3 regions of the Kitasatospora sp. NPDC050543 genome follow, and region 3 is predicted to be linked to each of the others. Evidence: riboswitches for the same ligand, from Rfam matches in the RefSeq annotation. Region 3 holds a riboswitch; each other region holds the start of a gene.
The links. Region 3 has a riboswitch for thiamine pyrophosphate ahead of thiC (phosphomethylpyrimidine synthase ThiC). Riboswitches for the same ligand answer to the same signal wherever they lie in the genome.
Positions count from the first base shown of each region.

Region 1: linked by a shared signal. The riboswitch ahead of thiO (glycine oxidase ThiO) and the one ahead of thiC (phosphomethylpyrimidine synthase ThiC) in region 3 are both predicted to bind thiamine pyrophosphate.
Region 2: linked by a shared signal. The riboswitch ahead of ACIBH3_RS10110 (purine-cytosine permease family protein) and the one ahead of thiC (phosphomethylpyrimidine synthase ThiC) in region 3 are both predicted to bind thiamine pyrophosphate.

Region 1 is NZ_JBITGZ010000013.1:35,270-38,536, reverse strand. Features, by position in the region: gene ACIBH3_RS17875 (thiazole synthase) at 1-531, opposite strand, end outside; gene thiS (sulfur carrier protein ThiS) at 600-809, opposite strand; gene thiO (glycine oxidase ThiO) at 809-1,960, opposite strand; TPP riboswitch at 1,964-2,076, opposite strand; gene ACIBH3_RS17860 (NAD(P)/FAD-dependent oxidoreductase) at 2,154-3,267, shown strand, end outside.
Region 2 is NZ_JBITGZ010000006.1:174,361-177,627, forward strand. Features, by position in the region: gene ACIBH3_RS10105 (glycerophosphodiester phosphodiesterase family protein) at 1-138, opposite strand, end outside; gene ACIBH3_RS10110 (purine-cytosine permease family protein) at 309-1,697, opposite strand; TPP riboswitch at 1,741-1,892, opposite strand; gene ACIBH3_RS10115 (S1C family serine protease) at 2,158-3,267, shown strand, end outside.
Region 3 is NZ_JBITGZ010000020.1:29,933-33,199, reverse strand. Features, by position in the region: gene ACIBH3_RS23430 (SPFH domain-containing protein) at 1-96, opposite strand, end outside; gene ACIBH3_RS23425 (hypothetical protein) at 296-502, opposite strand; gene ACIBH3_RS23420 (hypothetical protein) at 584-1,705, opposite strand; TPP riboswitch at 1,954-2,089, shown strand; gene thiC (phosphomethylpyrimidine synthase ThiC) at 2,085-3,267, shown strand, end outside.

The DNA.
Region 1 (3,267 bases), on a different contig from region 3:
GATGCCGAGGCCCGAACCGATCGGCGAGCCCAGCGGCATGATCGCCGCGCAGCCCACGTCCTCCAGCTTCCTGGCCAGCACCGGGTCGTCATTGGTGTACGGCAGTACGGTGAAACCGTCGTCGACCAGCGTCTCGGCGGCGTCCAGCAGCTCGATCGGGTCGGGCAACAGGGTCCGCTCGTCCGCGATCACCTCCAGCTTCACCCAGTCGGTGCCGAGCGCCTCGCGGGCCAGCCGGGCCGTCAGCACGGCCTCGCCGGCGGTGAAGCAGCCCGCCGTGTTGGGCAGGATCCGGATGCCGTTGCGGGTCAGTACGTCCAGCACCGAGCCCTGGGTGGTGGTGCTGACCCGGCGCATCGCCACCGTGGTCAGCTCGGTACCGGAGACCCGCAGCGCCTGCTCCAGGACGTCCAGGCTCGGAGCGCCGCCCGTCCCCATGATCAGCCGGGAGGAGAAGGCGGTGCCGGCGATCGTCAGGAGGTCCTTGTCGTCCCGGACCTCCCCGCCCGTCCGGGTGCCCCGGTCGTTCATGTCCGCCGGCCCGGTCGGGTCGTCCTGGCCCTTGCTGCGCCTCTCGGGCCCGAGGTCGGTCATCGTGCTCAGCCTCCCTGTACGGCCGTGAGGATCTCGACCCGGTCACCGGGCGAGAGCGCGGTGGCGCCCCAGGCGCCGCGCGGCACCACGGCCTCGTTGAGCGCGGCGGCCACGCCCGACGGGGCCCTGCTCAGGGTGGCCACCACCTCGGCGAGGGTGGTCGCGGCCGGCACCTCGCGGGGCTCGCCGTTGACGGTGAGTGGGATGTCGCTCATCAGCAGACCTCTGTCGTGAAACGGGTGGGGGAGAAGGGCTTGGCGAGGTCCGGGGTGACCCCGGTCGCCAGCTCCTGGGCCAGCAGGTCCGCCGTCACCGGGGTGAGCAGCACCCCGTTGCGGTAGTGGCCGGTCGCCGCGAACAGCCCGGGCAGCGCGGTCCGCCCGATCAGCGGGGCGTTGTCGGGCGAACCGGGCCGCAGCCCGGCGGAGGTCTCCACCAGCGGCAGTTCGGTGATCCCGGGGACGAGTTCATGGGCGTCGCGAAGCAGCTCGTACACCCCGCCGGCGGTGACGGTGGTGTCGTAGCCCTGCTCCTCGCTGGTCGCGCCGATCACCAGCTCGCCGTCCTCGCGCGGCACCAGGTACAGGTGCTGACCGCGTACCACGGCGCGGACGTTGCGGGAGAGGAACGGGCGGTACGGCTCGGGGATGCGCAGCCGCAGGATCTGACCCTTCACCGGGCGGATCGCGGGCAGCACCCCCGCGGGCAGGCCCGGCAGCCGGTGGCTGTGCGGCCCGGCGGCCAGCACCACCGCGTCGGCGGTCAGACCGGTGCCGTCGTCCAGCCGGACGCCGCGGGCCCGCCCGCCCTCGGCCAGCAGCTCGACGGCGCCCGCCCGGCGCAGCTCCACCCCCTGCCGCTCGCAGGCCTCGACCAGCGCCGCCGCCAGCCGCCGGCCGTCCACCTGGTGATCGTCCGTCACATGGAGGCCGCCGCGCACCCCGGGGGCCAGCATCGGCTCCAGCCTGCGGGCCTCCCGGCCCGTCAGCCAGTGCGAGGCCAGGCCCAGCCGCTGGTGGAAGGCGTGCAGCTCGCGCAGCTCCTCCCGGTCGTCGGAGTCCAGCGCGACGGCGAGCGTGCCGCAGGCGCGGTAGCCGGTCGGCAGGCCGGTGGCCTCCTCCAGCTCGGCCGCGAAGGCCGCGTACCGCTCGTTGGACGCCACCCCCAGCGCCAGCAGCGCCTCCTCGCCGTACCGCAGCTCGGTGACCGGCGCCAGCATGCCCGCCGCGACCTGCGCCGCGCCGCCGCCGGGCGCCGGATCGACCACGACCACGCCCAGCCCGCGCTGGGCGGCCCGCCAGGCGAGGGCCAGGCCGATGATGCCGCCGCCGACGACCGCGACATCGGTGTGCCCGGCCGGTTCCATGCGTGTCAAAGCTGCTGCTCTCCCTTCGCCGGTATGACCCGGATCAGGTTCGGACGGTCGCAGGCCGCGTCAGCCCGCCTCTCAGCCCGGTGCGCCGGGCTCCCGTGATGAGGGTGCACCCACCATAACTCCGGGTGTCTCCCCCGCCGAAGGCGCGTACGAGGGGTGGACACCCGGCCAGTACAGTGGCGGCGTGGGAGAGCTGAACAGTGCGGATCGGGTGGTCGTCGTCGGTGCCGGCCTGGCGGGGGCGCAGTGCGCGACGGCACTGCGCGGCGGGGGCTGGCGGGGGCGGATCACGGTGGTCGGTGAGGAGCCGCACCCGCCGTACGACCGGCCGCCGCTCTCCAAGGACGTCCTGCTCGGCAAGAGCGACTCCACCACCCTGGACATCGACTTCGAGCAGCTGGGCGTCGAGCTGCTCACCGGCCGCCGGGCCACCGGGCTGGAGCCCGGAGTCCTGCACACCGACGCCGGCGAGCTGCCGTACGGCAGCCTGGTGATCGCCACCGGCGCCGTCCCGACCGCACTGCCCGGCGCCGACCGCGCCCACCTGCTGCGCACCCTGGACGACGCGCTCGCGCTGCGCGCCCTGCTGCGCCCGGGCCTGCGGCTCGCGCTGGTCGGCGCCGGCTGGATCGGGGCCGAGGTCGCCACCGCCGCCCGCGAGCTGGGCTGCGAGGTCACCGTGGTGGAGGCGGGCCCCGCGCCGCTGCCGGGCGCCCTGCCCGCCGAGATCGGCTCGGTGATGACCGCCTGGTACGAAGCCGCGGGCGTGCGGCTGCGCTGCGGCGCCGGCGTGGCGGCGCTGGAGCCCGGCGCGGTGCTGCTGGAGGACGGCGGCAGGGTCGCCGCCGACGAGGTGGTGGTCGGCATCGGCGCCCGTCCCGCGACCGGCTGGCTGGCCGGCTCCGCGGTCGAGCTGGACGCCGCCGGCGCGATCCTGGCGGACGGGACGCTGCGCACCACGCTGCCCGGCGTCTGGGCGGCCGGGGACTGCGTCTCCTACCCGTCCGCCCGCTTCGGAACCCGGCTGGCCGTCCAGCACTGGGACCACGCCCTGCAGTCCGGCGCCGCCGCGGCCGCCGCGCTGCTCGGCTCCGACGCACCGTACGACCCGGTGCCGTACTTCTGGTCCGAGCAGTTCGGGCGGATGGTCCAGTACGCCGGGCGGCACACCGCACAGGACCGGATGCTCTGGCGCGGCTCGCCGGACGACGCGTCCTGGACGGTGCTCTGGCTGCGCGGCACCGAGCTGCGCGCCCTGCTGACCGTCGACCGCCCGCGCGATCTCACCCAGGGCCGTC
Region 2 (3,267 bases), on a different contig from region 3:
CGCGCCCTCGTCGAGCGCCCGGCGGTACGCCGCCAGGGTGTGTTCGGGCAGTGCGTCGGAGGAGCCTCGGTGGGCGATCACCTGGACCTGCCGCGCGGTGCGGGACGAGGTGGTCGGGGAGAGGTCGGGAGCGGTCACACGATCAACGATAGGCGGCGGAAATGACGCAAAGGCGAAGGCGGCCCCAACTGCGGGGGCCGCCTTCGTCCGTTCGTATCCGTCGTCCGTCGTCCGCGCACGTCCGTCGTCCGCGCACGTCCGTCGTCCGGGCGCGTGCGTCGCCGAGGCGCGTGCGCCCCCGGGACGGGTCAGGACGCGGTCGGCGCCGTCGCCTTCGTGGTGCGGTTCAGCGGGCCGAGCGCCCAGGTGGCGAGGGCCGGCACCAGGAAGCCGAAGAGCGAGGCCGAGGTCCACTCCTGCGGGGTGAAGCCCAGCGCGCTCTGCGCGCCCGTCCACAGGTCCACCCACCAGGAGCCGATCGCCGACGGCGAGAGGAACTGGTACACGGCGAAGCCCAGCGCCCACGGCAGCAGCATCAGCCAGCGCGAGGGCGCCTGCTCGGAGAGGTCCCAGCCGCGGCGGCCGGCGCCGAGGAAGTAGTCCACGGCGAGCACGGCGAACAGCGGCACGAAGACCGAGCCGATCAGGCCGAGGAACGCGTAGTACGAGGCGGTGAACTCGGTGATCTGCAGCGCCAGCGCCGTCACCAGCAGACCGATCCCGCCGGTCAGCAGCCGGCGGTCGACCCGCGGGAAGAGGTTGTGGATCGACATCGCGGTCGAGTACACGTTCGCGAACGACTGGTCGCTCTCGCGCAGCACCAGCACCAGCAGGAACAGCCAGCCGGCCGCGACCCCGGTGAACGAGGAGAAGACGTCGCCGCCCGACTGGAGCAGCGCGATCAGGCCCAGCACGTAGCACCAGACCTGGGCGATCGTGTAGCCGGAGAACGAGCCCCAGAACGAGGCCTTCCCGGTGCGCGAGTGCCGGGTGTAGTCGGCGGCCAGCGGCACGAAGGAGATCGAGACCGCGATGATCGCGTCGGTGGCCCGCAGGAAGCCGTGCCAGTTGCCCGCGCCCGGGTCCGGGAAGCCCTGACGGCCCAGCTGGACGGTGAAGTACACCATCGCCACGCCCACGGCCGCCGCCACGTACCGGCGCAGCACGGCGATGGAGCCCAGCGGCCAGATCGTCAGGGCGGTCGTCAGCGCGCCGGCCAGCAGCACGAACAGCCACCGGTAGTCGGCGGTGCCCGCCACCGTCTGCGCGCCCTGCGCGATCACGGTGAGTTCGAACACGCCCCAGCCGATGCACTGCGCGATGTTGAGCACGGTGGGGACGTACGACAGCTTCGTTCCGAACAGCCCGCGCAGCACGGCCATGGCCGGCGCGCCCGTACGGGCCCCGATCAGCGCGGCCACGCCGAGGCTCGCGGTGCCGATCACCGTGCCGACGACGATCGCGAGCACCGAGGCGGTGAAGGACAGCTCGGCACCCGGCTCACCCAGCACCGTCGCGGCGCTGGTGAAGCCGATCAGGCTGACGCCGAGGTTGGCCCAGAGCGCGAACTGGTCACGGAAGGAGAGCGTGCGCGGCGGCGCGGTGTCGAGCACGAGCGGCGCCTCGGCGCGCTCGACCGGTCTTGGACGCTCCAGTACGGCGACATCCGAGTGAACGGCGTCGGACGGCTGGGGCAAATCCGTGGACGCGGACGCGCCCGAAGAAGAGGATGGCGAAGCAGACGGCATGGCCGATACTCCCTACGCCGGCATTACCCGGACAGGTTCCGGCGGTCAGCGCTCCCTCGCCGCCCACGTCACGGTTACCGTGGCGTACGGTCGATCAGCGCACTCTCAGCCTGGAATGGGGTCCAAGCTCCCGCGTGTGTCAGTTTGGAGCGTCAGGGTAGCCGGACCTGCGGTGAACGCCAAGGCCGGGCGGTGTGCCGTCCGGATCGCGGGACACGTCGGGGCCGCTGCCGGGCCGCTGCCGAAGGGCCGTCGGGTGGGTGGTCGGCCGGTGGTCGGGCGATGGTCGGGTACGGCCGTTCGGTCCGGCTAAGGATTCTTAGGAGTTCTTCAGAGGGCCCCTTACGGCAAACGAATCCGCAATACGAAAAACTATGGTTCCTGGTTCTGTCAGCTATGGAGGTCGTCCGTGAGCACCGAGCGCGAGAGTGGGTCCACCGGGCCGCAGGGGGATGGCACCCCGGCGGACGCCCGGGGGGCGGGGGAGCCGACGCCGACGCTCGCCTTCGGCAGGCTGAAGTCACCCGAGGCGGCCGGCGCGGTTGAGCCTGCGGCTCCTGCCCCTTCAGCCCCTGTTGCCTCTGCCGCCTCCGAGGTGCCCGCCGCGCCGACCGCAGCCGCGCCGGCCGCCGAGCAGCCCCCGGCGTACCTGGACGCCCCGCCGCCGGTCCTGCCACCGGCTGCCTCGGCCCCCGCCGCGCCGGCCCCCGCCGCGCCGGCCCCCGGCGCACCCGCCGGGTACCCGTACGCGGCGCCGGCGCCCGCCCAGGCCGTTGCCCACGATCCGTACGCGGCCGCCCGCGACCCGTACGGCGCGCCGCAGGACCCGTACGGGAACCCGGCCCCGGTCCAGGCAGCGCCCGCCGCCGGTCCCGCCGAGCACGCCGCCCACAGCCCGTTCGGTGCCGGCCAGCCGCTCGGCGGCTGGGGCGCCGCCCACGCTGCCGCCCACGGCGGTGGCCCGGGCGGGCCCGGCGTCCCCGGCTACCCCGGTGAGTACCCGGGCGGCGCACCCACCGGCCCGCGTAAGAAGCGCGGCGGCCTGGTCGCCCTGATCGCCGCCGTGGCGCTGGTCGCGGGCGTGGCCGGCGGCGCCGTCGGCGTCGTGGTCACCGACCACAACCAGCCCGGCAGCGCCTCCGCCAACGACCACCGCAGCACCACGGTCCAGGCCGGCAACAACCAGAAGATCGAGCGCGCGGCCGACTCGGTCGCCGGCATCGCCCAGAAGGCCCTGCCCAGCACCGTCACCATCAAGGCGCAGGGCAACGGCGAGTCCGGGACGGGTACCGGCTTCGTCTTCGACACCGAGGGTCACATCCTCACCAACAACCACGTGGTCGCGCCCGCCACGAACGGCGGCAAACTGACCGTCAAGTTCGCCGACGGCAGCAGCTACAGCGCCTCGGTGCTCGGCCGGGCCGAGGGCTACGACGTCGCCGTCGTCAAGCTCGACAACCCGCCGAAGGGCAAGCTCACCCCGCTCCCGCTGGGCGACTCCGACAAGGTCCAGGTCGGC
Region 3 (3,267 bases):
CGCCTCGTTGGGCTCGGCGACCCGCCACATGAGCTTGAAGAGCACGATCAGGATGACGATGGAGGCGACTGCCGCCCCCGCGATGCCGATCAGCATCGGCGAATTCCCCCTTCAGGGCACACCGGCGATCCGTGGCTGCGCTCTGTTGTGCAGGATGGCGCGGAACCGGTGGCAGCACGAGATTCTGCGCCTGTTGCCGATCAGTTGGAAGGACATTTCGTCCTGACTTCGCGTCAGCGCGTCAAGACGGCGTCAAGATCGCCACCGGGCGGGCGGGCGGCAGGACTTCGGGGCGTCAACCCAGCGCGTGCGCGACGTACACCGTGCGCGGCGGCTGGTACTCCACCACGACCACCGGCGTGGCGACCGGCAGGGTCTCGCCGGGCACGGCCGGGTACGCCAGGAACGCCTCCGTCCCCTGCCGCTCGCGCACGTGCACCAGCACCTCGCCCACCAGTCCGGGGCCGACCGTCCCGGTGACCCGGCCTGTGAGTCCCACCATGCCGGTCAGTGTGCCATCCCGCAGCGGGAACGGGCGGTGCCCGTCCGCCGGATGACGAACGGGCGCCGGGCGGGCCCCGGGTCAGGACGAGGCGCGCCTCCTGCGCAGGTGGGCCACCAGGAGCGTGCCGAGACCGGCGGTCAGGGCGGCGCTGCCGCCGACCGCCATCGCGGTGGTGGAGCCGGAGCCGGTGTGGGCGAGCCCGTCGCCCTGGCCGCCGGCCTGGGCGAGGTTGCCGGTGCTCGGCGGAGCAGGGCTCGGCGGGACGGTCCGCGAGGCGGTGCTCGCCGAGGTGCTCGACGAACTCGTCGAGGTGCTCGCCGAGACGGGGCTCAGGGCGATGCCCGGCGAGGCGGACGAGGCGGCCGGGCGGGTGGCGCTCGGCGCGGGGAAGACGAAGTCGGCCGAGGTCGAGGGGGTGGGGCCCGGGGCCGTGGTGTCCAGCACGGTGAACTCGGCATGGGCATCCGCCGTGTAGATCGTGCAGTTGCCGGGCCCCGCCTCGGCGGCGCTCAGGTTGGCGGTGCTGAGCCAGACCAGGCTGACGTCCCCGCCCGCCCGGGAGCCGGAGGCGGTGAGGCGCAGAGCGAACGTCAGCACCTCGTCCTTGGCCAGCTGGTACGGCCTGGGCTTGCCCAGGTTCGTCGGACGTCGCTCGCCCAGCGGCATCGGACTCCACGCGCCGCCGGGCGGCTTGATCTCCATCGTGAGGTCGTCCTCCCAGGTGAGGGAGCGCGAGGAGTTCAGCACCAGGTAGGCGGAGAAGTCCGGCAGCGCGCGGCCGGAGGTGTTCCGGATGGTCAGGGTGGACTCCGCGGCCGGCCCGCCCTTCACCAGCCTGACGTTCTGCAGCCCGGTCCAGGAGGCATTGAGCGGGACCCGACCGTCCTGGTGGCAGGGCTGCCCGGTGGCGACGGCGGGTGTGGTGGCCGCCCCGCCGGTCGGGCCCGTGGCCGGGCCGCTCGGAGCAGGGGCGGACGTCGGAGCCGAGGCCGTACCGGTGGGCCCGGGGGCCGGCGTGGTGCTTCCGCTCGGGGCCGGGGCGGTGGCGCCCGCCGTGGTCGGGCCGGTCGGGCCGGCGGGGCTGGTCGGCACCGTGGTCGCGGTCGGGTCGGCGAGCGGGGCGGCGACTGCCATGCCCGTACCCATGCCGAGGCTCACGGTGATGGCCGCGGAGGCGGCGAGGAGGCGCGAGGCCCTCATGTCTGGTTCCCCTGGAGGTGATGCACGTGTTGGGTTGCATGCCACTCATGCACGTGAACACATGCGCGGGAGAGACTACTGCGTTGGGATCACGACCTCGCGGACGGGTACGCGCGCGGGTATGCGCGCGGGCACCGCCCGTGCAACCGCCGGGGTACCGGGCCGGCGGTGACCGTTGCCCGGACCCCCTCTGGACCGGCGCGGATGCTGCCGCTACGGTGTTGGACGTCTTGTTGCGGGCAAAACCGTCCGCACACAACGGGAGCTCGGAGCACCGGGCTGAGAGGGCGCTGAACGGTACGTCACCACACGTACCAGCGGCTGCGCCGACCGCAGGAACCTGGACCGGGTAATGCCGGCGTAGGGAGTAGAAGGTCTGATGACCACGTTTGATTCGCAGGAGAAGTCTGCCCGGCGCGCCGTCAGCAGCGCCGCCACCGGCTACCCGACCCCGGCCTGGCGCAAGGCCTACCGCGAGGGATCCCGCCCCGACCTGCGGGTGCCGTACCGCGAGGTCCTCCTCACCAACGGCGGGACCGTCCCGCTGTACGACACCTCCGGCCCGTACACCGACCCCGCGTACCAGCCCGACGTACGGCGCGGTCTGCCGGCGCTGCGCGACGCGTGGATCCGCCAGCGCGGGGACGTCGAGGAGTACGACGGCCGCGAGGCCCGCCCCGAGGACGACGGGATCAAGCACACCTCGCCGCGCGGCGGGGATCTGCGCAACCTCGACGCCGTCTTCCCCGGCCGCCCGCGCCGCCCGCTGCGGGGCCGCGGCGGGGTGGCGGTGACCCAGCTCGCGTACGCCAAGCGCGGGATCACCACGCCGGAGATGGAGTTCATCGCGCTGCGCGAGGGGCTCTCGCCGGACTACGTCCGGGCCGAGGTGGCCCGCGGGCGGGCGGTGATCCCGCTGAACGTGAACCACCCCGAGGTGGAGCCGGCGATCATCGGCACCAACTTCCTGGTGAAGATCAACGCCAACATCGGCAACTCGGCCGTCACCTCCTCGATCGAGGAGGAGGTGGAGAAGATGACCTGGGCCACCCGCTGGGGCGCCGACACGGTGATGGACCTCTCCACCGGCCGCAACATCCACACCACCCGCGAGTGGATCCTGCGCAACTCCCCCGTGCCGATCGGCACCGTGCCGCTCTACCAGGCGCTGGAGAAGGTGGACGGCAAGGCCGAGGAGCTGAGCTGGGAGGTCTACCGCGACACCGTCATCGAGCAGTGCGAGCAGGGCGTCGACTACATGACGGTCCACGCGGGCGTGCTGCTGCGGTACGTGCCGATGACCGCCCGCCGCAAGACCGGCATCGTCTCGCGCGGCGGCTCGATCATGGCGGCCTGGTGCCTGGCGCACCACCAGGAGAACTTCCTCTACACCAACTTCGAGGAGCTCTGCGACATCCTCGCCTCCTATGACGTCACCTTCTCGCTGGGCGACGGCCTGCGGCCCGGCTCGATCGCCGACGCCAACGACCAGGCGCAGTTCGCCGAGCTGGAGACGCTCGGGGAGCTCGGACGGATCGCGCGTGAGCGCGACGTCCAGGTGA